Regions from separate parts of the Psychrobacillus sp. INOP01 genome, predicted to be linked through region 3. Evidence: riboswitches for the same ligand, from Rfam matches in the RefSeq annotation. Region 3 holds a riboswitch; each other region holds the start of a gene.
What was found. Region 3 has a riboswitch for S-adenosylmethionine ahead of KD050_RS11910 (O-acetylhomoserine aminocarboxypropyltransferase/cysteine synthase family protein). Riboswitches for the same ligand answer to the same signal wherever they lie in the genome.
Positions count from the first base shown of each region.

Region 1: another riboswitch for S-adenosylmethionine. It lies ahead of KD050_RS13720 (methionine biosynthesis PLP-dependent protein); the one in region 3 lies ahead of KD050_RS11910 (O-acetylhomoserine aminocarboxypropyltransferase/cysteine synthase family protein).
Region 2: another riboswitch for S-adenosylmethionine. It lies ahead of mtnK (S-methyl-5-thioribose kinase); the one in region 3 lies ahead of KD050_RS11910 (O-acetylhomoserine aminocarboxypropyltransferase/cysteine synthase family protein).
Region 4: another riboswitch for S-adenosylmethionine. It lies ahead of KD050_RS09110 (acyl-CoA dehydrogenase family protein); the one in region 3 lies ahead of KD050_RS11910 (O-acetylhomoserine aminocarboxypropyltransferase/cysteine synthase family protein).

Region 1 covers NZ_CP073315.1:2,730,408-2,738,395, reverse strand. Annotated here, with positions in the region: partial or broken gene KD050_RS13740 (DHA2 family efflux MFS transporter permease subunit) at 1-777, shown strand, start outside; gene KD050_RS13735 (DUF2798 domain-containing protein) at 954-1,481, opposite strand; gene KD050_RS13730 (TetR/AcrR family transcriptional regulator) at 1,785-2,345, opposite strand; gene KD050_RS13725 (hypothetical protein) at 2,708-2,905, shown strand; SAM riboswitch class I at 2,992-3,098, shown strand; gene KD050_RS13720 (methionine biosynthesis PLP-dependent protein) at 3,182-4,297, shown strand; gene metC (cystathionine beta-lyase) at 4,301-5,488, shown strand; gene KD050_RS13710 (5-methyltetrahydropteroyltriglutamate--homocysteine S-methyltransferase) at 5,490-6,596, shown strand; gene KD050_RS13705 (hypothetical protein) at 6,797-7,102, shown strand; gene KD050_RS13700 (acyl-CoA dehydrogenase family protein) at 7,203-7,988, opposite strand, start outside.
Region 2 covers NZ_CP073315.1:2,064,333-2,072,320, reverse strand. Annotated here, with positions in the region: gene KD050_RS10535 (hypothetical protein) at 1-682, shown strand, start outside; gene KD050_RS10530 (1,2-dihydroxy-3-keto-5-methylthiopentene dioxygenase) at 1,119-1,652, opposite strand; gene KD050_RS10525 (methylthioribulose 1-phosphate dehydratase) at 1,668-2,282, opposite strand; gene KD050_RS10520 (2-hydroxy-3-keto-5-methylthiopentenyl-1-phosphate phosphatase) at 2,279-2,944, opposite strand; gene mtnW (2,3-diketo-5-methylthiopentyl-1-phosphate enolase) at 2,949-4,163, opposite strand; SAM riboswitch class I at 4,224-4,328, opposite strand; SAM riboswitch class I at 4,486-4,642, shown strand; gene mtnK (S-methyl-5-thioribose kinase) at 4,718-5,908, shown strand; gene mtnA (S-methyl-5-thioribose-1-phosphate isomerase) at 5,905-6,966, shown strand; gene KD050_RS10500 (sugar ABC transporter substrate-binding protein) at 6,963-7,988, shown strand, end outside.
Region 3 covers NZ_CP073315.1:2,340,092-2,348,079, reverse strand. Annotated here, with positions in the region: gene KD050_RS11915 (homoserine dehydrogenase) at 1-656, opposite strand, end outside; gene KD050_RS11910 (O-acetylhomoserine aminocarboxypropyltransferase/cysteine synthase family protein) at 789-2,081, opposite strand; SAM riboswitch class I at 2,195-2,309, opposite strand; gene KD050_RS11905 (pyridoxal phosphate-dependent decarboxylase family protein) at 2,585-4,222, shown strand; gene KD050_RS11900 (methyl-accepting chemotaxis protein) at 4,212-5,903, shown strand; gene KD050_RS11895 (GNAT family N-acetyltransferase) at 5,989-6,564, opposite strand; gene KD050_RS11890 (DUF2268 domain-containing putative Zn-dependent protease) at 6,619-7,599, opposite strand; gene KD050_RS11885 (glycerol-3-phosphate acyltransferase) at 7,796-7,988, shown strand, end outside.
Region 4 covers NZ_CP073315.1:1,810,434-1,818,421, forward strand. Annotated here, with positions in the region: gene KD050_RS09100 (FAD-dependent oxidoreductase) at 1-950, opposite strand, end outside; gene KD050_RS09105 (catalase) at 1,110-3,146, opposite strand; SAM riboswitch class I at 3,308-3,408, shown strand; gene KD050_RS09110 (acyl-CoA dehydrogenase family protein) at 3,513-4,688, shown strand; gene KD050_RS09115 (transporter substrate-binding domain-containing protein) at 4,700-5,551, shown strand; gene KD050_RS09120 (amino acid ABC transporter permease) at 5,632-6,339, shown strand; gene KD050_RS09125 (amino acid ABC transporter permease) at 6,352-7,065, shown strand; gene KD050_RS09130 (amino acid ABC transporter ATP-binding protein) at 7,078-7,833, shown strand; gene fabI (enoyl-ACP reductase FabI) at 7,928-7,988, opposite strand, start outside.

The DNA.
Region 1 (7,988 bases), 390 kb from region 3:
TCGGTGGGATCGTTTACGGATTCAGTGTATCTGGTGACAATGGATGGACTAGTCCGATAGTTATTGGATCTATCATTTTTGGGTTAGTAGGAGTAGTTCTATTCTCAATGCGTCAAATGAAAATGGAGCAGCCGATGATGAATTTAAGAGCATTTAAGTATCCTCTTTTCATACTTGGTGTATTTATGAGTTTCATTACATTCTTCAATATGCTATCAATGCTTGTAATTTTACCTATGTATATGCAAATGGCATTACTAATCGCTGCATTTACAACAGGTTTAATACTATTACCTGGAAGCTTACTAACTGCATTTTAGCGCCAATAATTGGTGGACTATTTGACAAATATGGTCCTAGAGCGATTATAACTCCTGGTACTCTTCTAGTAGTTATCGCGTATGCACTTTATGCACAATTAGGAACAGATGCGGCTCTATGGGTCGTTGTAGTAATCCATATTATTATGATGTTAGGTATCGGTGCAGTCCTTGCATCTACACAAACAAACACATTAAACTCTCTACCAAAAGAATACTATCCAGATGGTATTGCTATTACCCAAACAATCAACAAGTAGCAGGTGCAGTTGGTATTGCGGTTATGGTTTCTCTATTATCAGCTAAACAAAATAGTTACCTAACAACAGTTAGCGACAATTTACCAGAGGCAGCAGCATCAGGTTCATCATTTGTATTTACAATAGGTTTAGTATTCGCAGCTATTAACTTTGTACTGTCATTCTTCATGAAAAAGCCAGTGGATGTAAAGTTATAATAAAAAACTGATTTTCATCATATTTAACTTCATTCAGCAAATGTTTTTTGCGACGAGCTGTGCGCTGGAGTCTGGATGGAGAATCACTTGTAGAAATTATCCACATGCCATAGATTTTATTATTTTCTAATGAATAGAAAAAACGCTTAGACAAAAAATATTGTCTGAGCGTTTTTTTAGTTATTTTGTACTTGTGGCACAACATCGTCTGCTGCTTGAGCCTTACCGTCTTGAGACTCATGTAATTTTACCATCGCAAAACGTGCAATTGGTTGAATTACTAAGCTTTCTGCAATAAGCACAACTACGAAGTTACGTGGCCAATTTTGTAACCAATTGCTGAAAATTTCAGGAGTAAAGCCGTTTCCTACAATATCACCAACAAACGTCATAGCGATTGACATTCCTAGTACAGTGAAAAGAATACGGAATAAAATTTTGGAATTGAAGCTGTCTGTTGGACTAGTAAATTTTGCCACCAAAGCTTCCGCAATACTCCCGAAGATAGTTGGTTCAATGATCATAACAATAATCCAAATAATCGGTAAAGCCTTCAGTATGATTAAAAATACTTCTACGTTAAATTCTCCAGCACCAAGAATGACATTAAATGATGTCATAAAAATAACTGTCAATGTAGAAATAATTGTGCCATACAAAAGACCCTCTTTTCCGTTTCTTGGTAATCTTTTTTCTAAATGCATACTTTAATTTTCTTCCTTTCAAAAAGCTTATTTTAGACCTTGGTAATATGCTAATTGTATGAGGAAATACAGTAACGGTTGTGCAATAGTGGATAACGTTAAGGAGGGAATAAACGTCTGGAGTGTCATCAATTTCTATATTTAATATCCTGTTTTAAACCAAAAGATTGTGATTTCATTCGGACTAAAGATAGTACTCAGTTTCCTAAGTGAAATATTAAAGGCTGTTTTCATAAACAGCCGACAATTCCTACTATTAACAGAGACTTCATAAACTACTCTGTATTAAATTCTGTTTTCTTATTAAAACCTCTCCAATAAATTCGGTAATAGGTTAGCAATTGTTTTTAAAGGATCAGTCGATTGTTGTGTTAAACAAAGCATCATTGCCCCTTCAATCGAAGCAGTCAATAATAATGAAATAGCAGCAGCAGTTTCAGCAGAAAAACCATCCGCTAATAGTTTCGTGCAGTAAATATGTTCAATATTTTCATATAACTCACTGCAAGCTTTGCGAACAGGCTCACTCATTGTAGACATTTCACTAACAATGCTGCTAAATGTATAGCCAGTAATAGTACCGTCCTTTTCAAAGCTACTTATTAATGTATCGATCATTGATATTATGGCATCCTTAGTTGATAAATGCTTACTGAAAATAGCTTCTATATCTGTCGTAATTTCTTCTTTTAAAGCGTGTAAGCAAGTAATCAAGAGTTCATCTTTGCCATTTGGAAAGTGATGGTAGAGAGCTCCTTTTGTAACCTTACAGGCTTTTAATATTTCATTGAGTCCTACTGTTTTGTAGCCTTTTTGTTGAAAAAGGATTGTAGCAGTTTCAATCAAGAGTGATTTAGTATCCATAATGGTTTCTCCTCCTAACATACCAACGGGTCTGTTTGTAAGTATAACAAATTTTAAACAACATTCTAGTATTTTGTTTATTGCAATAAAGGATATTCTGAATAAGAAAAGCGCACGCACCCTTCAAGGTCAGAACCTGTTTCTACTGTTTTCGGGTGCTTTCAGACAGACTTTTGCTAAATTATTACCGACTGGCTGGCCATGTTGGAATTCCGAAAAAGTGCTAAATATTTTCGGTGAAACCTCTTTACTCTGCAATGATTCAGCAGATTGTTTATACCCCTTCCCTATTCCCTTCATATAATATGTGGAGGGACGCTATACCTTGGGGTTCCTACATTATAGGATGGGAGGTGTGGATAATGAATTCTTCTACAGGTTTATGGGTCGGTTTATTAGGCATAGTCTTAGGGGTATTAGGTTTCTTTTATGCTCCGCTTTGGTTAGGTGCTGGAGCAGTTCTTTTAGGGCTAGCAGCTTTAGCTTACTCTCACAAGTTAATAGTAGGTTGGATATCTTTAATACTCGGTGTAATTGTTTTAATATTTACACTTTTGTAATAATATTAAATAAAAAGCGTATTGTATTAATATCCACAACGTGTTAAGCTTATTTAAATTTAAAATTTTGATAATTTCATATATTTTTCTTATCCAGAGAGACGGAGGGATTGGCCCGAAGATGTCTCAGCAACCAGCCAAGTCGAGGTATGGTGCTAATTCCAGTAGACGTAAAACGTCTTGCAGATAAGAAGACAAACTTCGATATTTACCTGAGGGTTCTCTTCTTATTAGAGAATCCTCTTTTTTTATTTTAATTGTAAAGGATGAATATTTATGTCAAAGAACAGTATTGATACACAGTTGGTGCAATTAGGAAATCATAGTGATGAGAAAACCGGTGCTATAAATCCACCTATTTATTTATCCACAGCATACAAACATAATGGAATCGGTCAATCTACGGGATACGACTACACGCGAACTAAGAACCCGACACGCGCTATCTTAGAGGAAGGAATTGCTAAGTTAGAGGGTGGAGACGCTGGCTTTGCCTGTAGTTCTGGTATGGCTGCAATACAATTGATTTTATCCCTTTTTCGTTCGGGTGATGAGATTATTGCTCCTGAAGATTTGTATGGCGGGACGTATCGATTATTTAACCAGTACGCAGATTCCTACAATATTCGTACTACATACGCAAAGTTTGAATCAGCTGAAGAAGTAAATGCTTTGATTACAGAAAATACAAAAGCTTTATTTATCGAAACTCCAACTAACCCTTTGATGCAAGAAATCGATATACAACTATTTGCGGATGTAGCAAAAAAGCATAATTTATTGTTGATCGTAGACAATACATTCTTAACTCCTTATTTACAACGACCTATTGAATTGGGTGCCCATATTGTAATCCATAGTGGCACCAAATATATCGGTGGCCATAACGATGTACTTGCAGGACTTGTTGTTACAAAAGGTACTAAACTAAGTGAACAATTGCAAACCAACCACAATGCTGCTGGTGCTGTCCTCTCTCCTTTCGATTCTTGGTTATTAATAAGAGGATTAAAAACACTTCATCTACGTATGAAGCAGCATGATACAAATGCAAAAAAGATTGCAACTTTTTTGCAGAATGAGCCCTCAGTTAAGGATGTTCTGTATCCTGGTATTGGCGGTATGCTTTCCTTCCGTTTGCAAAAAAGTGAATGGGTTGCTCCTTTCTTAGAGAGTCTGAAACTAATTGTATTTGCTGAAAGCCTTGGAGGTGTGGAAAGCTTTATCACATATCCTACTACTCAAACTCATGCGGATATCCCAGAGGAAGAACGCAATGCACGTGGTGTTGACAGTAGCCTGCTCCGTTTCTCAGTAGGAATCGAAGAAGCAGAAGATTTAATCGCAGATTTGAAACAGGTATTTAATACTTTAACAAGTGAGGGGGGCTAACTATTGAGTAACTATAAAGAATCGCTAGAGACTACCCTAATCGTGGCATCTACTCGGGGAGACTCAGAAATAAAAACTGGAGCTGTCAATGTTCCTATCTATTTATCCTCCACTTTCCATCAAGAAGGCTTTGACGATTTTGGACCTTATGACTATAGTCGATCGGGAAATCCTACGAGAGATGCACTGGAAAAAACGATTGCAGAATTAGAGGGGGGCACTAGAGGTCTGGCATTTGCTTCAGGTATCGCGGCTATTTCTTCTGCTTTTATGCTTTTGTCATCAGGAGATCATATCGTGATTACCGAAGATGTATACGGTGGTACCTTTCGTTTTGTTACAGAAGTCTTGCCTCGTTTTGGTATTGAGCATACTTTTGCAGATTTCACTAATATAGTAGCAATTTCAAATGCCATTCAGCCAAATACAAAATTAATTTACATCGAGACTCCTTCGAATCCATGCTTAGGTATTACTGATATTGCTGCTGTAGTAGAGCTTGCGAAATCCAATGATTGTTTAACCTTTTTAGACAATACATTTATGACACCAATGTATCAGCGTCCGTTGGATTTTGGCGTAGATGTCGTCTTACATAGTGCAACAAAATTCCTATCTGGACATAGTGATATTATTGCAGGGCTTGCCATAACACGTGATGAAGAATTAGGTAAGCGTTTGGCGTTTATCCAAAACTCATTTGGTGCTATTTTAGGAGCACAGGATTCGTTTTCTTTAATACAAGGTATCAAAACATTGAATGTGCGTTTTGAAAAATCTGCGCAATCTGCACGAAAAATTGCAAACTATCTAAATGGACATGATTTAGTGGAGAAGGTATTTTTCCCTGGTCTTTCCACTCATCCAGGATATGAAACGCATAACAAGCAATCGAGCAGTGCTGGGGCAGTCCTTTCCTTCCGTTTACCGAATAGAATCATTGCAAAGTCATTTATAGAAAAAGTCAAAATCCCAGTATTTGCGGTAAGTCTTGGCGGAGTAGAATCAATTCTCTCACATCCAGCTCAGATGTCTCACGCTGCAATGCCTAAAGCCGAACGAGAAAAACGCGGTATAACAGATGGTTTACTACGTTTTTCGGTTGGATTAGAGAATGTAGATGATTTAATAGCAGACTTTGAGCAAGCATTAGCAATTGCATCAATACAAATTGAGAAAGTAGGAATTTAAAATGTCAAAACCATTAGTTGTAAATACACCATTCAAAGCTGATCACGTAGGAAGCTTTTTACGACCAGCTCGCCTAAAAGAAGCTCGACAACAATTTGAAAATAACGAAATAACTTCAGATCAATTAAAACAAATAGAAGACGAAGAAATTACAAAACTAGTCACAAAACAAAAAGAATCGGGACTTCAATCTGTTACGGACGGTGAGTTTAGACGTAAATGGTGGCATTTTGATTTCCTCGGTGGATTTGACGGCGTAGAATTTTACGATACAGATAAAGGTTTAACTTTTAAAGGTGTGCAAACTAAAGCCCATGGTATTAAAGTAACTGGGAAAATTGGATTTAGCACGCACTATATGATTGAACACTTTAAATTTCTTCAAGGTATTGCTGGTGATGCCGTAGCAAAATTTACTATACCTAGTCCAAATATGTTATTTTATCGAGCAACTATTGAAGATGGCGTTTATTCGAGCCAGGAAGAATTGTTTACCGATTTAGTCTTTGCATATCAAGGTGTGATTCAAGCACTTTATGATGAAGGCTGCCGTTATCTTCAAATTGATGATACTTCATGGGCAACCACTTTTTCTGAGGAAGGAATTGCTTCCTTAAAAGAAAATGGACTAGAATTGGAAGAAGCATTAGCATTATCCGCACGCGCTATTAATGAATCTATCGCTAAACGCCCTGAAGACTTGCTTGTGACTATGCATATTTGTCGAGGTAATTTTAAATCTACGTATATTACAAGTGGAAGCTATGAGCTAGTTTCGGAAACTATTTTTGCAGGATTAGATGTAGATGGCCTATTCTTAGAGTTTGATGACGAACGTTCAGGCGGATTCGAACCGCTTCGTCACATTAATCGCTCTGATCTATCTATCGTCTTAGGGTTAATCACGTCGAAACATGGAGATTTAGAAGATGCGGATCTTATCAAAAATAGAATTAATGAAGCTACTAAATATGTACCTATAGAACAGCTTTGCTTAAGTCCACAATGTGGTTTCTCATCTACTGAAGAGGGAAATCTTTTAACGGAGGAAGAACAATGGTCAAAAGTTCAGCACGTTATTCAAATCGCTAAGGAAGTTTGGAAATAAAGTGATTTAAAACCTAAAAGTCGTGCATCCAGTTTTATCTGGATGCACCCTTTTTAATTTGATCATTATGTTCATATATCTATCTGCTTTGCTAATTCAACAGATTACATGGTTTTCCCCAATACTACATGTCATGTTTTAGACATGCTGCGCTGGGTAAATAGATAGTAGATGTTATAAACATGAAGGAGGAATTTAACATGGGAACCCAACAGTATGAACACGCAACAGATGAAGTAGTAGAAGAAACTGGAGCATATACATGTGAGGCTGGAATTACTAAAAGATTAAACAAAGGCGATAAATTTCCTTCTTGTCCAGAATCGGAAGTAGCAACTTATTGGAAACACGCAGAAGGACACCATCATAATTCAGGGGAACCAGTAACAGAATCTGGCACATATATCGATGAGGATGGCGACAAATTGGAATTAGCAGAAGGTGCTACATTCCCTAATTGCCCAAAAGCAGGAACTCCTACACAATGGAGACATGCAGGAAACTAAACACGCATAATGAGTAATTAACAGGAACCTACTAAAGCTCGGCACAATGAATATTTAATTCATTAGGCCGCGCTTTAGCTAAGTTACTAGTTCACATATTTTATAAACCTAAATTCTTTGAAATAATTACCTTCATTATTTCATTTGTCCCAGCGTAAATAGAAGCTACTGGAATGTCTCTATATCTTCTTGCAATCTTATATTCTTCCATATAACCATATCCCCCATGCAATTGCATGCAGTCAATCGAAATTTCTCTTGCAGTTTCGGTCAGCCAATATTTGGCCATCGATACTTTAGTAACTACTTCTTTACCTGCAATATGATCCTCAATTAGTGATTCCAAAAATGACTTTCCAAGCTCGATTTTTGTAGCTATTTCGGCTATTTTAAATTGTGTATTTTGAAAGGATGATATGGATTTTCCAAAAGCTTTACGAGACTTTACATATTCCATTGTCATTTCTAGCATATCCTCTGAAGCAATTTGAGCAGAGATTGCTACTACTAATCTTTCCTGTTGTAGTTTCTCCATCAAGTAACCAAAGCCTTTACCCTCTTCTCCGATTAAATTAGAAATAGGAATACGACAATCCTCGAAGTATAACTCTGCGGTATCCTGTGCATGTAAACCTACCTTATCTAGCTTACGCCCTTTCGAAAATCCAGGAGTCCCCTCTTCCACCATAACTAAACTTATACCTTGATGCCTCGGTTCTGCTTTTGGGTTTGTTTTCACTACTACTAAAAATAGATTGCCATTAATTCCATTAGTAATGAATGTCTTTTGCCCATTTAAAACGTAATGATCATCATCGCGAATTGCTGTTGTTTGTATATTGGCCAAATCTGAACCTGCTCCAGGCTCTGTCATAGCGATTCCAGT
Region 2 (7,988 bases), 280 kb from region 3:
GGATCAGCTAAAAGTATCTCATATTCCAAACATAGAATACTTAGTTGCATTTGATAAATTATTAACAGAGTGGAAAGAACAAAGAGTGGCATATCTATCACTTCTGATGGATGAAGAGAATGAGGACTGGCTTTTAAAGCGTCGGTTTAAGAAAGTGTCTTCTATTGTGGAGTACACAAAGGTATTAGATGGGTCTTATATAGCGTCGAATACATTCCAAGTAGAAGCTCTTTCTGATAGCCGAGTTACTGATTCGGATTTTGCTACATTGTACGATTTATGTAGGAGTGGTTCAGCTAACAAAAATAAATTGTTTTCTATCAGGCAAATAATGGAGTCACTTGAACGTGAATTAGGTGCTAATTGGCGAGACCAGTGCTTTATCTTTTCTCAAGATAGTATGAATTATGGAATTAGTATTCCTCATATTGAACAGGATACTACTGATGAGGGAAGAATGTTTTATTTTGGGGTTGTGCCTGAACAACGATGTAAGGGGTACGGAACGAAATTTCATGCTATTTCATTAGAACTCTTGAAAACATTAGGTGCGAAGTTGTATGTGGGGAGCACAGATACAAGTAATAAGCACATGAGACGTATTTTTGAAGCAAATGGATGTAGATTACGAGATATTAAAGGAATCTACCGAATAGACATTGAAAAAGAATTTATCCAATAATACTACTGATTTCGGTTTCAGGCGGACGCGTTCCACTGCAATCAATTAAGTGAGTAGTACTCAACATTAATATAGTAATGGAAATACAAAGAAGTAAGTGTTTATTCAATAGCGAAGGAGAGGTGCGTCAGAAATTGTATCTTCTGGCGCTTCTTCTATGTGTAGGAAAGAGTTTCTTCTCTTCTTCTCAAAAGTATTTAGAATCGGTTTCTAAAATTTTTAGGAGGGCAACAGGCAGACAAACGCTATAAGATTACCTAACAAAAGAGGCTTGGCATGACGTTAGTCATGCCAAGCCTCTTTTGTTAGGTAATGAATGCAGAAAATTTATTCAAAGCCACTGAAAACGATAGGAACATATTTTGATCTTAGATTTAGCGTCTTTTACCTGGTTTTACTTAGTTTTTAGAAGAAATAGCGTAAGTGGGAGTACCAATTATTGTTCTACTGCCTCCTCTTGATAAACTGGAACCCAGCCCTCTGTTGTTACAAATATGCGAACAGCAACAACTTTACGGTCCTCTGATAATGTGAAGTAATGTGTGATATTCTCAGGAACGGAGATTAAGTCACCGGGTGAAAGATGAACTTCAAAGTAGCGTTCGTCCTTGCCTTGTATTATGAAGACACCATGGCCACTTACAATATAACGAACTTCATCGTCCGTATGAAGGTGCTTGCGTTCGAAATTTTTTAACAGTTCATCTAAATTAGGGTTTGAATCAGATAGAGAAATAATATCGGCTGCTTGATAGCCACGACGAGTAGAGATATCGTCTATTTCCACTTGGAAAGCTTGTAGAATCTCTTGCTTTTCTTCGTCGCTTAAGTCAAATTTTTCACGAAGGTTTTCTGGTAACTTGTCAATATCCCAATGTTCATAAATTACTTCCTGACTTTCTAAAAATGCTGCTACCTCGTTTTGTGCTTCAATTGTTTCACTTGTTTCTTGGATTTTAATAATAGCCATCAAAAATCTTCCTTTCTATTTTGAGTGTATTTGATGTAATGCTAATTGATATTGAAATAAAAACTCACAAGCCTCAAGCAGTTTTTTTGCTTCGAACCCATCTTTTCCCCAAACTGTTATACCATGGTTCCGAATAAGGATAGCTCCCTTGTCAGCAGAAATATAAGGTGCAAAAGCTTCTACAAGTTTTGGAATATGAGCGTAGTTTGGAATAATTGGTATAGAGAGTATTGCATCTTCTTCCCACATTCCAAAAGCTTTAATGAGTTCAATACCTTGAAAATCAACTGTACCTTCATCTCCATATAATTCGGAGATAACGTTATTTGCAACTGTATGGATGTGAAGGCTACAACCTGCATTTGTTTCACGATATATTGCGCAGTGTAGTAATGTTTCGGCAGATGGTGTTAAATGAGTACTTTCCACTGGGTTTCCATCAGCATCAACAAGTAGAAAGTCTTCCAATGTCCTCTTTTTTTTATCTTTTCCGCTTGCTGTTACTAAAAATTCCATAGGATTATCATGTACCTTAATAGCAAGGTTTCCGCTAGTTCCCATAAACCAATCTCTTGCGGCTAGTTCATCTTTTATGTCCGCTAGTTCTTCCCATTTATCTTGTAAAGTCATAATTTCACACCTAACTTAGCGTCAATAATCTTTATCACATCGTGGAAATTTTCAAAAGGCTCATATGGAATGTTTAGTTCCTCGCATTTTTCGATTAAAAAATCCCTTGCAATAATGATATCACCCAACTTTGCTGCTTCTAGATCGGTAATAGAATCGCCTATTACAACGCTCGCAGCATCTTGGTCAAGAAGTGTACGAATAATAGAGGGTTTACAGCAACCACAGCCTTGGCTCGTACATTGTTCGTCACAGCTATGCGGGAACTCGATGTGAATTGTTTCTTTAGAAAAATTGGATTCGTTACAATAAACTCCTGCAAATGGTCCGAATGGCTCTAGTAAGTTATGGACGAAAAAGTCTATCCCGCCACTTACGATGTAAAGAGGGATGTCATGATTTTTTGTAAAGGATACAAATTCACTAAACCCATCACGGATGATAGCCTGTTGACGTACAAAAGAAATAATTTCTGCTTTTGACTCAATAGGTAGGAGAGAGAACATTTTTGCTACACCATCTCGTATGGAAATTCGTTGACCTAAAATATCATCTTTAATTTGATTCCATTCTGGTGGAGCAAATTTTTTCATGATTGCCATAATATTATCCTGATTGGTAATGGTTCCATCAAAGTCACAAAAAACTACAAGTTTACTCATATGATCACCCCCATAATTCAAGTGCTGTTTTTAGTTCGCTATGTTGTTTCGCTGCCTGTTCTAACGGAATCCCTTCCAAAACAGCTGATACGGCCTGCCTAAAAGCTATACCACCTCCAGTTGCACCTGCGGGATGCCCATGTACACCACCCCCTGCATTAATAATGCTATCAATTCCATAGTCATCCATTAATAGTGGTACGAGACCGGGGTGAATGCCTGCAGATGGGACTGGAAAGCATTGTTTAACCTTACTGATTTTTGTTAGCTCATCACCTAAAGAAAGAGCTATAGACTTTTCAAGTGCAACGCTACCATAAGGAGAAGGGAACAATGAAAAGTCTGCTCCTGCATAACGAGTAAGTTTTCCAAGAACTAGTGATGTTGAAACCCCATAATATGCTGAGGACGTGAATGCTCCACTATAAGCCGGGTGTGCCATGAGTGGCAATTGGATTTCCTCGTCTTCCGCTAGCTCCTGAAGAACGTCTAATCCGTAAGTGTGAACATTAAATAGGAGTGCATCTGCTCCAAGTTCCCGGGCTTTTTTGGCCTTATCTTTTAATTCGAATGTACGACCCGTCAAATTTACTGCATATAGAGTACGATGTCCGGTTTCTTCATACACCTGCCTCAATACTTCTCGACCAGTAGTAATACGCGTTTCAAAAGAAGTAAGTGGATTTTCAAATAGAATTTCATCGTCTTTTACAAGATCAACTCCACCAAGTGCTTGCTGTTTAAGTTGTTCTGCCAAATATTCGATATCTCTTCCAATGACTCCTTTGAATATACTCATGATTAGCGGGCGTTCATATACTCCTAATTTTTCTCGAATACCTTGAATGCCGAAGCGGGGACCGGGAAAATGGGACAATATATTCGTGTCGAATTCTAAATCTAATAACTTTACTTCACCGTCAAGGGATAGTTTACCAAAGACAGTTGTTAAAATTGCTGGGATATCAGTTGAAAAATTTGCTGCAGGATAGAGTATTTTAATTTCTCCTTTAATTTTTTCTGGATGAATGGGATGCAGGATATCCTTAAACTCAGTAATGGATTTTACATATCCTTTATGCTTTTGTAGCTGTTCCTGTTCTAACAAAGCTAAATTAGTCCAAGAACCAATAGTCAATCCAAGTGCAATATCTTCCGCTTTTTTTTCAAAAGAACCAGATTTTCCGTATAGTTGATAGTGCGCCGTAATTCCGCTCATTTTTTCACTCCTAATATAAAAAAACCTCTTCAAATAAGAAGAGGTTAATAGTTTAACAACTTCTTATTTCTCAGCCCATTGGCTGCAAGAATTAGCACCGTGTTCACAATTGAATCGGTTGCCGGGTATCGTAGGGCTTGTCCCTCCACCTGCTCTAAATAAGAAAAAATATTCAGTTTGTATTTAGTAAATTATATTGATTATTCCATGCATTAAAAATTCTGTCAACAAGAAATTTAATAATTATATTTATTCAAAATACTGTTGACATAGCTTTTTCTAATATGCTAGGATTCTAAACAAACATCATAGTTGTACCGCACTCTTATCAAGAGCAGGCAGAGGGATAATGGCCCGATGACGCCCAGCAACCGACCGTAATACCGTTGTGAGACGGGGCGCTTTATGCGCCGGAATGTTAAATTCCGTAAGGCACGGTGCTAATTCCATCAGAAAGTTTACTTTCTGAGAGATAAGAGGTTCAGAATCTCTTATTCTTGGCCTCTTTCTTTTGGAAAGAGGTTTTTTATTTTGTAAATGAGAGGGAGATAGTAATGGCGGTAGTAGCGACGAAACAATATGAATCATTAACTAAAGAAACGGCAATTTCACTTGCAAAAGAATTATCATTATTCTCGAACGAAGCTCAATTAGTTTGCGAAGAGATTGGTGATGGAAATCTAAACTATGTATTCCATATAACAGATCAAGCAAGTGGGAAAGGCGTTATTATCAAACAGGCCTTACCCTATGCAAAAGTAGTCGGGGAGAGTTGGCCGCTTACTTTGAAAAGGGCAAAGATTGAAGCGAGTGCCTTACAAAAACATGGAGAATACGCAGTTGGATTAGTTCCAAAAGTTTATGCAACAGATGAAAATTTAGCAATCACGGTCATGGAAGACTTGTCTCATCTTAAAATAGCACGAGAAGGATTGATAAAAGGTGAGTCCTACCCTAAATTATCAACTGATATTGGGGAATATCTAGCTTTAACACTTTTTCATACTTCTGACTTTGCACTTCACCCCTTTGAAAAAAAGGCACTTGTTGTAGAATTTTCTAATCCAGAGCTATGTAAGATCACAGAAGACTTAATCTTTACGGATCCATTTTTTGATCATCAAACAAATGACTTTGAACCTGGATTACAGTCAGAAGTCGAAGCCATCTGGAATAATAATTTATTGAAACTGGAAGTGGCAAAGCTAAAAAGAAGCTTTTTGACAGAAGCAGAAGCTTTACTGCATGGAGATCTTCATACGGGAAGTATATTTGCTAGTGAAGAAGAGACTAAAGTAATCGATCCAGAGTTTGCTTTTTACGGTCCTATTGGATTTGATATAGGCTTGTTTTTGGCAAATTTAATAGTCCAATCGATTACCAGAGAAGGCGAAAAACGTGAGGTCATACATGATCATATTCATAACACATGGATTACTTTCTCCTCTAAATTTTCGGAGTATTTAAAACGAAGTGAATTCGACTTGTTTAATGACGTAGAGGGATATGATGCATTTTTGTTAGAGAAAATATTCCATGATTCAATTGGATTTGCAGGCTGTGAGCTCATTCGTAGAACAATTGGACTGGCACATGTAAAAGACCTAGATAGTATTGAAAACAAAGAGCAACGAATTTTACTAAAAAAACAAACTCTTAAAGCAGGAGAAAGATTAATAGTGAGTCGTCAGGAAATTGATTCAATAGATGCATTAATTGAGTTGCTAGGAGAAATTCAAAAATGAGTATTCCATTATCGATTAAGTGGGACGGTAAGAGGTTAATAATCTTAGATCAACAGAAACTTCCGCATGAAGTTGTCTATATAGAATTAGAAGCACTTAAAGACGTTTATGAGGCAATTATTACCCTGAAAGTTCGTGGTGCACCTGCCATTGGGATTACGGCAGCGTATGGATTAGCTAGAGAGGCACAAAGCTACAACACAAATTCGATGATAGATTTTCTAGAGATACTAAAAAAAGATGCAACATACTTGGGTGAATCTCGACCAACTGCTGTCAACTTGGTTTGGGCACTCAACCGGTTGTTAAGCGTAGCAAGTCATATTGATAATGTTCAAATTGCAAAACAAGTACTAATCGAAGAAGCAAGGAGAATCCATAAGGAAGACGAGGAGTCCTGTCGGAATATTGGCGAATTTTCACTTTCTTTACTTAAAGATAAAACCAGGGTAATGACCATTTGCAATGCGGGTTCTATTGCTACTGCAAAGTACGGTACTGCTTTAGCTCCGTTTCATCTAGGAAAGGAACGTGGTAAAGAGTTTGAAGTATTCGCCTGTGAAACTAGACCTATCTTTCAAGGCGGCAGGCTGACAGTGTGGGAGCTACAGCAATCAGGTGTCGATGTGACGCTTATCACCGATAGTATGGCTGCACACACAATAGTTGCAAAAGGAATAGAAGCAATTATTGTTGGAGCAGATCGGATAGCAAAAAATGGAGACACAGCAAACAAAATAGGAACTCTGAACTTAGCTATTCTTGCTTCCGTTTATGGAATTCCATTTTATGTGGCTGCACCATCCTCCACATTCGATTTATCCATAAATACTGGAGCAGAAATTCCAATAGAAGAAAGAAAAGCAGAGGAGATTATTAATATTAACGACAAGGCTATTGCTCCATCAAATACAAAAGTATTTAACCCTGCTTTTGATGTGACACCAGCCAAATATATCACTGCCATTATTACGGAAAAAGGAATTATTTATCCAGATTATATTGAAAATATTTCAGCTGAATTACTAAATTCAATTGAAAAAGGAGAAGGACTATGAAAACAAATAAGTATTGGTTGATATTCACGATTTTAATTATAGGGGTTTTATTAGCTGCATGTCAGCCAAAAGCTAATGGGGAAGCAACTACGTCATCTAGCTCTAACAATGATACAGAGGCTGCAGAAAATCCGCTAGCTGGTAAGAAAATTGCATTAGTTATGCAACAAAATTTAGGGACATTTTCAGCTCAATATATTGAAGGTGTAAAAGAGCAAGTAGAGAAATTTGGTGGAACAGTAACAGTGTTTACTTCTGAAGGGGATTTATCTAAAATGGCTTCCAATTTGGATGCCGCGGTGAATCAAGGAGTTGACGGTATTTTAATAGATCATGGTACAAAAGAAGCACTAAACCAAGGAGTAGAGAATGCAGTTGCAAAGGGAATTCCGGTTGTCGCATTTGATGCTGGAGTAGAAGTTGAAGGAGTAACTTCTTTAGAACAAGGCGATGAAAAAATGGCTCAAATGACGTTAAAGAAACTAGCGGAAGATTCAAATGGTGAAGCCAATATCGTGAAAATATGGGTAGCAGGTTTTGCACCGATGGAAAGACGACAAGTAGCATATGAGAATTTTCTAGGAGAGAATCCAGGGATTAAAGAAATCGCGACATTCGGTGCAGCAACACAAAATACAGCTTTAGATACTCAGTCACAAATGGAGGCGGTATTAAAGCAATATCCTAATGAAGGTGAAATTACAGCTGTTTGGGCTGCTTGGGACGAGTTTGCAAAAGGTGCAGTTCGAGCAATAGAACAAGCAGGACGTACGGATATTAAGGTATATAGTATCGATATGAGTGATGAAGATTTACAGATGATTCAAAACGACAATAGTCCATGGGTTGCATCGGCAGCAGTAGATCCTAAGGATATCGGTCGTATTCAAGTTCGTTATTTATATCAAAAAATTAACGGAGGTAATGTAGAAGAAAAGGTCGTTTTAGAACCAGTCTTTGTAGAAGCATCTAAATTGCCGGAAGAAACAGTAACGACTGGTGAACTAAGTGACTATATTGAA
Region 3 (7,988 bases):
CAATTAGGCTGTTTTTTAAATGCTAGTGCACTTAGAATCATCAGTTTACGGAATGCATCTTGCCCGGACACGTCGTTATATGGATCTGCTTCTGCATAGCCAAGGTCCTGTGCCTCTTTTAATGCATCATCAAATTGACATTCGTCCTGTCTCATTTGTGTCAAAATGTAATTCGACGTACCATTTAATATTCCTTGTATTCTTTTCACTGAGTTAACTTGTAATAGATTTTTCAACGTCTTAATAACAGGAACTCCACCTGCTGTTGTTGCCTCATATCCTATAAATACTCCACGAGACTTTGCGCGCTCATGCAACGGGATACTATATTTGGAGAACATCACTTTATTTGCTGTTATTACGTGACACCCTTTATCAATCGCTCTACTTAGGTAGTTATATGCTGGTTCCTCATTTACAATTGCCTCGAATACTACTTGAAGCCCAGGAATATTGATAATATCCTCGAAGTCATCAGTCACTAAGACACCCGGTGTAGCTATTCTTTCTTTTCCAACGTTGTTTACGAGAATAGCACTAATTTCTAGGTCTAATCCTAAAGACTTTTTAAGATCTTCTCTTTTTTCATTTACAATGTGGTAAATCCCTTGCCCGACTGTTCCGAAACCTAGGATTGCTGCTTTTATTGTCGCCATGCTATCTCCTCCAAATGAATCTGCACAATTGAGTTCCAATTTGCTTCTATTAGTAAAATTCTAAATCGCAATTATATACGAAGAACTATTTTACATATTGTAGCCCATCTTTACTCAATTATCAATAAAATTCTACCTAGAGAGGACATTTGTTTTTCCCACAAGTACTTCGTCAAGTGCAGCCTGCAAATCTTCGACTGCCTCTAGTCCTACAGACAAGCGGATTAAGTCTTCCGTAACTCCCGATTTCACTAAATCCTCTGGAGTTAACTGCTGATGTGTTGTAGATGCAGGATGGATTATTAGTGATTTGGCATCGCCAACGTTAGCTACATGCGACCAAATTTCAATATTATCGATAATATTTCGTCCTGCTTCTTTACCACCTTTTACTCCGAAAGTTAGGATCGAGCCAAAACCATTCTGTAAGTATTTTTTAGCAAGCTCATGTGAAGGATGACTTTCTAAACCTAAGTAGTTAACCCAAGTCACTTCTTCGTTATTTTCTAAGTAATCTGCAATTTTCTGTGCATTTTCATTGTGCTTTGGTACACGTAAATGAAGTGTTTCTAATCCTTGTAGAAAGGAGAAAGCTGCTTCAGGACTTAAAGTTGGACCAAAATCACGAAGCAATTGAACGCGCAACTTCACTGCGAATGCTACGTTTGGGACATCTATTCCGTATCTTAGACCATGATAGGTCACATCTGGCTGTGTGAATCCAGGGAATTTCTCTGAATCCCAATTAAAGTTTCCTCCATCTACTACTACTCCACCGATAGTTGTACCATGACCGCCAATCCACTTAGTTGCCGAGTGAATCACTACATGAGCACCGTGTTTAATCGGATTCGATCCATATGGAGTAGCAAATGTGCTATCTACCAGCAACGGAACTCCTACTTCGTTGGCAATTGCTGCAACGTTTTCAACATCTAATACATTTAAGCTAGGGTTTCCGATGATTTCAGCAAAAAATGCTTTTGTTTTATCCGTAACTGCTGCTCGGAAATTTTCTGGATCAGTTGAATCTACAAACTTCACTGTAATACCATATCTCGGCAATGTATGTGCAAATAAATTAAATGTACCACCATACAAATTTTCAGCAGCAATAATTTCGTCTCCAGCTCCTGCAATATTTAAAATAGAAAATGCGATAGCAGCCATGCCGGAAGAAAGTGCAACTGCTGCGGTCCCTCCTTCTAATAATGCAATTCGTTGTTCAAACACATCTACAGTTGGATTCGTAATACGGGAATAGATATTACCTGTTTCTGCAAGAGCAAATAGATTTTGCGCATGTTCTGTATTTTTAAATACGAAGGATGTTGTTTTATGAATAGGTACTGCTCGTGAGCCTGTCACTGGATCTGGTTGTTGGCCACCATGTAAAAGTAGTGTTTCTTTTTGAAGATTTGTCATTTGAATTCCTCCTAAAATGTAGTTTAGATGGACGCTTATGGAGGCGAGGGAGGGTTAGAACAAACAAAAAACCCTCTTCAATTAAGAAGAGGGTGCAAATTCGCATGTTCCTCCTCTTATCTTCCAAATTCGTATTAGAATTTGTAGGATTTAGCACCTTTCCAAGTTGAGAACTTGTTGGTTGCCGGGCATCGCAGGGCCTATTCCCTCCGCCACTCTTGATAAGAGTATTAGATTTAGTTTTCCATCTTGTTACACAGTATAGATTTCTATTAAACTATTTGTCAACACTTTTTTGAAAAGTTAAAAAATTATTTTCGATACACTTCCTTCTACCCTTCTCTATTGCATAAATATTACTAATATTCTAAAGTATTCTTTATTTTACATTTATGACGAAATTTATAGTTTTTTGTAGTCCAATATGTATATACTACATAAGAGTATAAGGAACTATAACGAAAATATTATAACAGGAAATATAGACCAAGAAGGGTGAGAAAATGAAAAATATACAACAGCTTTTTCAAAGTGAAGATGGCAATGGAAAACAAAGAGAACAGTTATTAGGTTACGTGGAAAAAATATTAACGTCCATGGATGCTTTGAAAGATCCACAAAAAACGATGCTAGGGCCTATACAAGAGAGGTCTGCAAACTTCTATAAAGAGATAATGGAAGATTATGAAGTGCCTTTAAATAGTCGTTCGATGGACTTTGTTGTGGAAGAATTAACAGACTTGATGAAGGGTCACCCATATCATACACGAAACTTTGTAACAAATGTTTTGCCAATGGCAAGTATTCCTGGTGTCCTAGGACTACTTACCAATTCCTTATTGAATGGTAATAACTTGTGGGATGTTTACGGACCAGCTGCTGCTGAATGTGAGGTAAAAGTCGTCTCCATGATGTCGAAACTAGTTGGTTACGATTTTACTGAAAGCTTCGGTTATACAACCTGGGGTGGACAAGGCGCAGTGTTCAGCGGCTTGCGCATGGCGATAGCAAAACAGTTCCCAAACGCTAAAGAGGAAGGCGTACCAAATAATTTATATTGCTTTGCATCCGAGAATGCACATTATAGCTTGTTAAAATCTGTAGAGGCTGTTGGAATTGGAAGTAATCATCTTATACGAGTTAAAGCAGGGGCGGATCATTCTATGGATATGGAAGATTTGAAAATGCGCTTAACAGAAGTAATCGAAAAAGGCGGCATTCCTGTCTATATCGTCGCTACTACTGGTGCAACAGATAATTTTGCTATTGATGATGTTAAAGCAATTAAAGAAATGGCAACAGCATTCGAAAGAGAATACAATCTAAAGCAAATTCATATTCACGCCGATTCCGCGCTGGGTGGTTTTTATGCATTCTTCAACGATTATGATTTTATGAATAACCCATTGCACTTTGAGCAAGAAGTGCTAATAAGTCTGCAACATACTCGTGAACGGATGCAGCATATTTCATTGGCTGATAGTTTATGTTTTGATTTCCAAAAGCTTGGACAAACCCCTTACTTAACTAGTTTGTTTTTAGTGAAGGAAGGTAAATACCTAGGCTTATTGGATTTAGAAGATTTCGATACGCCGTATGTTGGCAACCGTGGCTACGGATCTTATCATACAGGCTATACATTAGAATGCTCACGAATGGGAAGTTCGATTGCTATTTATGCTGCTTTGTTGGCGTTCGGTAAGACGGGATATCAACAACTATTAGCAAATTATGTCCGGGTAAATTTAGCATTCCGTGAACAATTGGCCATAAAAATTCCTTCGTTACATGTTGTAAATGAACCGAATATCGGACCAATTACAGCGTATCGCTATTATGAAAAAGGATTGAATTGGAGAGATGAACAAGCTGGCAACTATTCACTGGCACAAGTGAAAGAAATCAATGATTTAAATGCATCGCTATTTGAAGTATTAGGAAAACACCGAGATGAGGTATTTTTTGGTGATACAACTCGTGTCTGCACTGTAGCAGTTTGTGATTCAGATGAACTGGTTCCTGTTGCAGCAGCGAAATTCTTTTCTATTTCACCATATACCGAGGTGGAACATATCCCAGCGATGATAGATTCCCTTCATCAATCCATCAATACAATGGAGGCTTTACAATTTGTTAAATAAATTAAAGAGTTCTATGTTATATAAATATATTTTAAGTTTTATCATCCCAATTGCCTTATTTTCGATTATCTTTAGTGTAATATTATTTACCTCCACTAAAATAATTATAGATAATTATGTTATCGATCAATTTGAAAATACACTACAATTGGTATCGGATGATGTTCTTGAAGAGCTGGATTCTGATCTTGTAGTCGCTGCAGATAGTAATAATGATGAACAATACAGTACATTGCTGAATAAATTAAATGATTCTAAAACAAAACACAATGTGGAAAATGTTTATGTGCTTTCCCGTTCAGATGGAAAAGAGCATATCGTCGCATTGAGCGATACGGATGATCGTAATGCTGCATATACGTTTGATGAAAAAATGAATGAAGCAATTGACCAAGGGCAAGTGAAAATTAGCGATATCTATACAGATGAGTATGGAATTCATAAATCTATTTTCGTACCATTCCAGAAAACAGATATTATTCTTGGTTTAGATATGGATGCATCATTTATATCTAAATTACAAACCCAAATTATTTGGTTATCAATAATCATTACCTTAATCTTTGTTGCATTAGGTACGCTAATCGCTTACTTCATAAGTAAACGTATTATAAATCCGATTAAAGCTGTTTCGATTTTCGTAGAAGAAGTAGCAAAAGGAAATCTAGCGGTAGAGCGTTTGCATATTAAAGGAAGTGATGAAATTGCTCAGTTATCTCACGGTATTCATAATATGACTGATGATTTACGTTCCTTAATTACTCATATTGGAGAAAATGCTGAGCAAGTAGCAGCAACGTCAGAGGAGTTATCAGCGAGCTCTGAAGAAACAAGCGCGTCAATTCAGCAAATTACTTCCTCCATGCAAGAAGTTTCGATTGGTTCAGAAAAACAAACAGAGGCTATAGAAGAAGTGGAGAAAAATGTTTCTACTATTTCAGAAGCAATGAATAAAGTGGCATTAGAGGTTAATAGCGTGTCTGGCAAAGCTTTGAATGCATCTGAAATCGCCTCAAAAGGTAATGATACCATCCATATGGCAGTTCAAAAAATGGATACCACATCCGATGCTATTCATGCTACTTCAGATGTTGTAAAACGTTTAAGCGATTATACGCAAGAAATTGGGGATATTGTTTCATTAATTACAGAAATAACAGATCAAACAAACCTACTTGCTTTAAACGCTTCTATTGAAGCAGCGCGTGCAGGAGAGCATGGCAAAGGATTTGCCGTTGTTGCAGAAGAAGTACGAAAATTAGCAGATCAATCGCGTGAAGCTGCCAATAATATTAGTACACGCATTGATACGATTAAAGCAGAATCTTCTCATGCAGTTAAATCGATGGCAATAAGCTATGATAATTTAAGAGATAGCGTTACTACATTTGATGAGGCGGGTAATGCCTTTAAAGATATTTATATAGCTGTGAATGAGTTAACTAAACAAATGAATGATGTCAACAGCGTAGTTGAAGGAATGAACAATGGTGTACGTAATATTGCTGGTTCCATGGAACAAGTAAGTGCTATTTCTGTACAAGCATCCGGGAATATCCAGAATGTGGCGGCAGCTTCTGAAGAACAAGCAGCCAGTATGGAAGAGATTACAAATTCCTCTAATACCTTGGCTGGTATGGCGGAACAATTACGTAATGCTGTTAATAGATTTGATTTATGATGATAGAGTCTCAATATCCATGTAAATGGTATTGAGGCTTTTTTTTAGGTTCTTATCTAATTCAGAATTGTATTAAAACCTGACACTATAGACTACGCGAGTAGTCTTCTTTAAGGATGCCGTATATTTCTAAATCGATTACTCCTTTACCAGACCATAAAGAGGCTTGTCTTAATAATCCTTCTTTCATAAAACCGTTTTTTAATAGGACTTTCTTTGAAGCCTCGTTTGCAAGCATAACATCTGCTTGAATTCTGTTTACGTTAACTTCTTCAAATAGAAACTTTACTAGTATACCAACGGATTCAGTTGCAATTCCCTTATCCCAACTATCCTCTGCCAAAAAGTAGCCAATAGATAAAGTGTTCACTTTTTGGTTGAAATCCATAGCTTCTATAATGCCCACCAATTTACTACTTTGATACTTCTGAAAGATGCCCCACTTAACTCTACTTTTTTTATGGTAGTCCCTATCAAAATGTCCAATCATCTTACTTACCGTTTGTATATTATGCTTTGGAATGATTCCACAATATTCAAATACATTTTCGTTATCGTAGATTGTATATACTTCCTTTAAGTGTACATCTTCGATTTTTCTTAATACTAGATTAGCAGATTCTAATACTGGGAAATCACCAAAAATTATTTCTACATTCATGTTTTTCTCTCCTTTAGTCGCCGAATAAACAGACACTTTCGTATTAAATTATTTTTACTTTATTAAATTATAGTATTCACTACCCTGAAGAAGGTCTTTTGAGTGAAGTCTTGTCCATCTTGAAATTGAAGCATCTGGGTTATTCTCTATATAACTTTGAGTAATTTGATAGCCTACTTTATAATCCGACCATAATGGTATTCCTTTTGCTGAATTCCCATTAAAGAAGTCCTTATATATTTTTATTGAGGTCGAATCGGCATTTTCCCTTAGTTCCTCTAGTACTATTGCTGTAGATTCCTCTGATAACGGCTTTGTCCAAGGAGCACTTACTTCAGGATAAACAATACGGGCAAAGGAATCTGCTTTTCCTTCAAAAAGAATCCTGTCTAAAACATTATAAAAAGCCATCTCTCCATTTGCTAGTATATTTATTGCATGATGGTATTCATGTGCAATCACATACTTTAACATATCTTCACTAAAGGAAATGTCTATCTGGATGAATATATCCTTATCGTTATATGTCACTCCAGATACTCCGTTCATTTTTTCAATTACAAACTTATCTTCAGGTCTAACAGGCATAATATAGACGTTTTTATCTCCACCAGGTAGATGTTCTGCAGAATTAATAAGTGCTTCTCTTATTAACTCATTTATTAGCTCTTGTTTTTGAAGGAGCTGAATCGTATTTTTTTCAAACTGTTCCACCTCGGTAGAAGCCGTAAAAGGATACTCCAAAGGTAAATCTAAAGAGGATTTTTCCTTAAGAGGTTCTAACACTTTTTCCACATATGCCCCTGGATTACTCTGGGATGGGTTGTTATTGACATAGTCAGTATAATTAAGTACTTCCTCATAAAACGGGATTATTTTAAAATCTTTTCCTTCATGCGAAAAACTAACTTCTTTTTGCGAAGGTAGTTTCGGTAGTTTATTCTCATCCTCCATATCTTTATCTTTAGCTTGGTCATTTGAACAGCTTGCAAGTAATAATGAAAACAGGATTACTATACCAACTAATCGCTTCATTTGGTTACTCCTCATTTTAGAACTACATTAGTATCCATACCGATTAAATAAAAAAATCGGATGCAGTAATTTTAATACGCTTTTCATGATCATAAGTTTCAATTTTAATAATACAAAGTCCACTTCTACTTTAAAATTCTGAAACTTCTTATCTCTTCGTTCGTTAAATATATTGAAGTTAGTGGGAGGTGAAAAAATGGTCGTTTCAATGATTAGTATCCTCGTTATTAGTTATCTGGTTGGATCTATTCATGGTTCTAAATTAGCGCAATATCTAAGTGGAGTAAATATTAAAAAAGAAGGTTTAAAGAACTCTGGCGCTTCAAATGCCGCTATTGTTCTAGGTGCAAAATATGGTGTTTTAGTTGCAATTATTGATATTTTAAAAG
Region 4 (7,988 bases), 530 kb from region 3:
GTCATTTGACCAATCATATTTAATCCAGCCATTCTACCTTGTTTATTTGCAGTAGTTCCTAGAGGGATATAATCATTCAGTTGTTTAATACGATGAAAATGAGTTGCACAATCTCCTGCTGCATAAATATTTTCCACATTCGTTTCTAAATGATTATTTACTACAATTGCTCCGTTCGGGTGCATTTGAACGCCAGTACCTTCTAAAAATTCCGTTGTTGGTTTAACTCCAACAGCTACTAAAACTAAGTCTGTTGGATAGCCACCTTTGTCCGTTATTATCTTATTTACTCGAGTATCTCCCGTTAACGATTGAACTTCCTCATTTAATAACACTTCCACGCCATTAGCCTTTGCATGTTCATGTATTAAACATGCTACATCGTTATCAAATATGCCAGCAAGCTGATTCCCTCTTTGAATAATGCGTACCTTTTTTCCAATACTTACAAAGTTTTCAGCCATTTCTAATCCGATATATCCTCCTCCAATTATCGTAACCTGTTGAACATTTTCTAAATCTGCGATAATGGCCTCTGTATTTGGAATCGTCTTAATCGTATGAATCCCTAACAAATGACTACCATCCCATTCCGGAACTACTGGGGTAGCCCCCGTTGCAATAAGTAAACGATCATATTTTAAGATGAAATTATCTCTCGTTTGTAGGATGTCTCCTGACACAGTTTTATTTATGGGATCCACCTGAGTCACTTCATATCCTGTCTTTGCATCAATACCATATTTACTTCGGAACATTTCTACACTTCGAGCTATAACGTCTGTTGAAGAAGGCACATGCTGTCCAACTACATAGGGTAACCCACACTGCCCATAGGAATAGATATGCCCTTTTTCCAGCGTTGTAATCTGAGCTCCTGGATCGTTGCGTACAATTTCCATTGCCGCACTCATCCCCGCTGCATCCCCGCCAATTATTACATAGTGCATGAAATTTCCCCCTCTGCTTTGCTTCTTTTCAGTATTAGTAAACCTTTGTGTATATTATACACAAAGAAAAATACTCTTAGGGTTTCTCACTAACACTATACCATTTATATTCTATGTAAAATGGGGATGCCCTAATAGTTGGACATGCCCACCTGATGTTTAAACTGCTCGGTTCCAGAAGCGATGTGCAGCTATAGCATTTAAAAAACTATCTACAAAGCTCTTGCCAGTTTCTTTGGAGAGAACTCCCTCTTGACCAGTAAAGTGAAGGTTATCGACTAGTTGCTCTCCGCTAAATGTAGCACCGATCGGTTTGAAATGCGCATAGGCTTCCTTGATGAAATATGAAGCCTCTTTTTCAAACATGGCCGTTTTACCATGCGAGCTTGCTACATACACTGCATCAAACAATACAGAATCAGCAGTTAGGAATGTATGGTCTACCGGTAGTAGCGTCCCATCCGCTCCAGCGATTGATCCATGGTGATCACTCACTATTTCTGGCATTGTTCCTCCTGCTTTTAAGTCAGCAAGAATCTTAGCTAAATCCTCGTCAAATCCTTCTCCAACTAGAACAGCAATTTTTCGTGTTTGTGGTCTCATAATAGTATTCAACTGACTAAGTGCTGGTGAAGATTTTGTATTAGTGGGAGTACTTACACCTTGCACCACGAGCCCTAAATTTTCTGCCACCTTACTCGCTAAGTCCAAATCTACATGTGAAAACATTTCTAGTACTTGTTGACGAACGGTCAATTCTTTACATTTACCAAGCTCGAAGCTGAATGCACTAATAATATGCTCTTTTTCTGGATCACTCATGCTATTCCAAAATAACGTAGCCTGTGAGAAATGGTCTTTAAAACTCTCACTTCTAGCTCGAACTTTACGAGCATCTATCTTCTCCTGATAATGTGTATACCCACCTTCCACTTCACTAACAGGTGTTGGAGTATTTCCAGCAAGAGAGTTTTTATGGTAACTCACTCTTCCTACATTAATCGTTTGTCTTCCATATCCATCACGTTGATTGTTATGGAATGGGCAAACAGGTCTGTTTATCGGCAGCTCATGAAAATTAGGTCCACCTAGACGGATTAATTGTGTATCTGTATAGGAGAACAATCGTCCCTGAAGTAGTGGATCATTTGAGAAATCTATTCCTGGTACAACACTTCCTGGATGAAATGCAACTTGCTCCGTTTCGGCAAATACATTATCTACGTTACGATTTAATGTCATCTTCCCTAAAATTTTTACTGGTATCTCTTCCTCAGGCCATAGTTTAGTAGGATCTAAAATATCGAAATCAAATTTAAATTCATCTTCCTCTGCAATTAGTTGGACTCCAAATTCATACTCGGGATAATCGCCATTATCAATCGAATCATATAGGTCACGACGATGGAAATCTGGATCTTTCCCATTTAGCTTTTGTGCTTCATCCCAGACAACAGAATGGATGCCAAGTAACGGTTTCCAATGAAATTTCACAAAATGGGATTTACCTGCCTCATTAATGAAACGGTATGTATTTACACCGAACCCTTCCATCATACGAAAGCTACGTGGAATGGCACGATCCGACATTGCCCACATTATCATATGTGCCGTCTCCTGATTGTTGGCAACAAAGTCCCAAAATGTATCATGAGCAGTAGCTGCTTGTGGAATTTCATTGTGCGGCTCTGGTTTCAAAGCATGGACCAGATCCGGGAATTTAATAGCATCTTGAATGAAAAAGACTGGAATATTATTTCCTACTAAATCATAATTCCCTTCTTCCGTATAAAACTTCGTCGCAAATCCTCTAGCATCCCGTGCTAACTCACCAGAACCGCGTGATCCCGCCACAGTAGAAAACCTTACGAATACTGGGGTCTTTGTGCCAGGTGTTTGTAAGAATTTCGCTTTTGTAAATTCGCTCGCTGATTCGTATAGCTCAAACTCTCCATGAGCCGCATATCCTCTAGCATGCACTACACGTTCAGGAATACGCTCATGGTCAAAATGCGTCATTTTTTCACGGAAGTGAAAATCTTCTATCAAAGTGGGTCCCCGTTCTCCCACTTTTAAAGAAAATTCATCCTCTGATAGTTTTAGACCCTGATTTGTAGTCATAGCTTGACCTTGATCATCCACTCGGAATTCTTCTAATTGTTCATTTTTGCTGCTTACATTTACTTTCTTATTCAAGCTATCTCCTCCTCTATTTTTCTCTTCTCTATTTTTTATTACCCTGTATGAACTTTCAAAAACCCTTTAAAAAAATTCAATATCAATTCCGATTAAATTTATAGGAATTACTATTGACTTCATCTAGTTGAAGTAGTACGATTATTTCAACAACTCCATACTGCTTATTAAGAGAAGCTGAGGGACTGGTCCGATGATGCTTCAGCAACCGCCACAGCTGTGGTATGGTGCTACTTCCAGCAAGAAACTTGAGAGATAAGTGTACACAAAACTACTTACTCTTTTCATTTCTGGGAAGGGTTTTTTATTTTCTTTAAATACCAACTTAACTAATTGGAATAATTTATATTAAAGGAGACGACAACTTTGAATAATTTGTACATCAAAACGGAAAAACAGCAACTATGGATCGATCGTTTATATGTGTTAGAAGATAAATTTAAAAGTAAATCCGCCGAAATTGATGAGCAATCTATTTTCCCAAAAGAAAATGTGGAGGATTTGATCAAGCTTGGATATGCAAGCCTTACTCTACCCGAATCATATGGAGGCAATGGATTTTCTGTCTACGATATGGTTCTTTTACAAGAAACACTTGCTAGCTTTGATGCCAATACGGCTTTATCTGTAGGTTGGAGCTTAGGTGTTGTTGGTGAACTATTCGAAAACAAACTCTGGACGAAGGAGAAACTAGACTTTTTCGCAGCAGAAGTATTAAATGGTGCACTCGTAAATCGTTCCGTTAGTGAAGCACAAACCGGAAGTCCAACGCGTGGGGGTAGACCTGGAACTACTGCCATAAAAAACGGAGATTCTTGGGTATTAAATGGACGTAAAATATTCACGACCGCTTCCCCTGTACTTTCCTATTTTTTAACATCTGCTTGGATTGAGGAAAAAGAAAGAGTCGGCTTCTTCCTTATTCCTCGTAATACAGAAGGTCTTTCCATTGAAGAAACCTGGGATGTTATATCCATGCGCGGAACGAGTAGTAATGACTTAGTACTAAATAACGTATTCGTTCATGAATCGCATTTGGTAGAACTCCCTGAATTCGCTAGTGGCGGGAAGATAAATGGTTGGCTATTACATATACCAGCGACCTATTTAGGAATTGCACAGGCAGCAAGAGACTACGCAGTACATTTTGCCAATACCCATTCACCAAATAGCTTGAATGGACCTATAGCACAGCTACCAAATGTTCAGCAACTCATCGGAGAAATAGATTTGGAGCTTACGAAGGCTAGATTAGTCATTTATGGAGTTGCTACTGCCTATGACAATGAGTCTACAAAAGATTTACTTTCAAACGAAGTAAGCGTAGCGAAGCATATTGTTACTAATTCAGCCATCACTATTGTCGATAAAGCGATGCGTTTAGTTGGGGCTAAAAGCTTACAGCGAACTAATCCGCTACAACGTTATTATCGAGATGTCCGAGCAGGACTTCATAATCCTCCTATGGATGATATGACTATTAAAAAACTGGCACTTTCAGCGTTAGAAGAGGTAAAAAATAAAAACTTAGTGAAAAGATAAGGAGAATGAACATGAATAAGTATTTTAAATTAGCAGCAGTTGGATTTGCGTCTATTTCAATTTTAGCAGCTTGTAGTTCTGGAGAAGCTTCTACTTCCTCAGAAGGTGGAGATGTTCGCAAAGTAAAAGTAGCATATGACATGGCCTCTAAACCTATTTCTTGGTTAGACGACAACGGAAATGCAACTGGATACGACGTAGAGGTAATGAAACTAGTAGATGAACTGCTACCTGAATATGAATTTGAATATGTAGGAACTACAAGTGATGATCTATTAATCGGAGTAGAACAAGGCAAATTCCAAGTTGGGGTGAAAAATGCGTTTTGGACAGAGGAACGTACAGAAAAATTTATATTTCCACAAAAATTCCTTGGATTAAGTAGTGCAGGTCTCGTCTTGAAAAAAGAAAATGAAGATATTAAGTCCTTAGAGGATTTTGCATCTGCTGGATACTCTTTGGCACCGATTGCTGCAAATAATGCGCAGTATACAGTAATTGACGAATACAACAAAGCAAACCCTGATAATCCGGTTAAACTAGATGCTGGAGATGCATTTACAGTGGATGTAGTGCAATGGGTCAATGAAGGTCGCGTTGACGGGGGAGTAATTATTGAAGGACCATTCCAAAAACAAGTTTTAGATGAAAGTGGTCCTTATTACAACCTAAAAGATGAAGTTGTTTACAATGAGTTTGCTGTTATCAAGACATGGCCATTATTCAACAAAAAAGAACAAGAATTTGCAGATGCATATGATAAAGCTATAAAACAATTACAAGAAGAAAAGAAAACAAATGAACTTAGCACTGAGTTCTACGGCCGAGATCTTTTTGAAGTGTTAGACCAAGTAGAAAGATAATATCGGATTCCTATAAGGGCTGCCTAGCGTAGGATGCGCAGGCAGCCTTTCAAAATATCACAGGGGGAATAATGCATAATATGGAAAAATATTTTGATATATCGTACATATGGAACTCACTTCCGGTATTGCTTCCATTTTTACAAGTAACTTTTATGGTTGCGGGATTATCCATTATTTTCGGGACTTTTTTCGGTTTGATCCTTGCTGTGATGAAGCTTGGCAAGAGTAAAATTGCTAAAAAAACGGCAAATTTCTATACAACCATTTTAAGATGTACTCCATCTATCGTACTACTGTTTTTAGTGTATTACGGTGTACCTGCCTTAGCCGATAATTTCGGGTTATATTTACATGATTTAAATACAGCAGTATTTGTAGTCATTACCTTCACCTTACAATTCGCAGCTATAATGTCGGAGGTTATTAGGTCTGCCTATGAGTCCATCGAAAAGGGACAATTTGAAGCCGCTGTTAGCGTAGGTTTAAGCCCCTTTCAAGCATATAGACGTATCATTTTCCCACAGGCATTAGTTGTTGCACTTCCTAACTTTGGAAATGGACTTATAGCATTGCTTCAAGAAGGATCTCTTGCTTATACAATCGGGTTAATCGATATCGTTGGTAAAGCAAATTTAATCATTGCAGCAAACTACAATACACATGCATTAGAAATATTTATCGCACTTGCGATTGTTTACTGGGTTTTATCCATACTTATCGAAAAATTCTTTGACAAGCTTGAAAAAGTATTTAGCAAAGGAAAACATACAATTAACACAAATTAAGGAGTGTAAATAATGTCGGAAGGTCTGAATTATACATTTTTAATAGATACGTTCTTTATCGCATTATCCGGTGTGCCAATTACGCTTCTTGTTACAATTGTAGCTTTGCTTATTGCCCTACCTTTAGGTTTTTTATTGGCTTTAACACGCATCAATCAGATACCTGTTTTAAATAGATTTTCACAAATATATGTATCCTTCGTAAGAGGTACGCCGATTATTATTCAAATATTTATCGTTTATGCTAGTGTTCCCTTAATACTTTCTCTGTTTTTTGAGAGGTACAACATTAACATAAACGTCTACGATATCAATCCTATTTGGTACGCTTTTATCGTATTCTCTTTCAGCACTACCGCTATCTTGATAGAAGTATTTAGATCGGCTCTAAGTACTGTCAATAAAGGACAGCTAGAGGCCGCTCAATCAGTCGGTCTTTCGAATTTCCAAGCATATCGTCGAATCGTAATACCCCAAGCACTAGTCGTAGCATTACCTAATATTTGTACAGCTACCGTGAATCTAATAAAAGCTACATCACTTGGATATGCAATGTCCTTACAGGAAATTACATTGAAGGCGAAAGTAGCGGCAAACGTAGGTTATAACTATGTGGAAGCATATATAGATATTTTCCTTGTATATATTATTTTGTGTAGCCTTGTCGAATACGGATTTAAATTATATGAAAAACGCCTTCGCAGATACAAATATGTGAGCGCTTAAGGAGGGTTACTTATGTTAAAAATCAATGATATTCATAAATCATTCGGGAAGAATGAAATATTAAAGGGAGTCGACCTATCCATTGATAAAGGAGACGTAGTAGTAATTCTCGGTCCTAGTGGTTCCGGAAAAACGACTTTACTACGCTGCATTAACTTTTTAGAAAAAGCCGATAGCGGTAAGGCAACTTTTGGTGATTTACAAGTAAATTTGCATGATGCCTCTAAAAAAGATATCCATACCATCCGACAAAAAACAGCTTTCGTATTTCAAAATTATAATTTATTCAACAATAAAACAGCTCTCGAAAATGTAACAGAGGGACTAATCATCGGCCGTAAAATACCTAAAGATCAAGCAAATGATATTGGCAAAAGGGCTCTTGATAAAGTAGGTTTATCGGATAAATATGATTCCTATCCGAGTCAGCTTTCCGGTGGTCAGCAGCAGCGTGTAGGAATTGCACGAGCAGTAGCGTTAAACCCCGATATTATTCTATTTGATGAACCAACCTCCGCATTAGACCCAGAATTAGTCGGAGAAGTGCTAACGGTCATGAAAAATATTGCCAATGAAGGTACTACTATGTTAGTCGTTACACATGAAATGTCCTTTGCAAAGGATGTCGCTAACCGAGTTATCTTTATGGATGGTGGAGTAGTAGTTGAAGAAGGCACCCCTCACGATATTTTCGTTAGTCCAAAAGAAGAACGCACGAAGAAATTCTTAAAACGCGTGTTACCAGAGGATTACACGTTTTATATTTAGACTACGATCACTTCGTTAATATTCCGAGTTCAAGATTAAAAGCGGTAGAAAATGACTAGATCATCTTCCACCGCTTTTATTAATCAATACCAATTTAGCCCATAATATTATATCCAGAATCTACGAAGATGACCTCACCTGTTACACCACTTGAT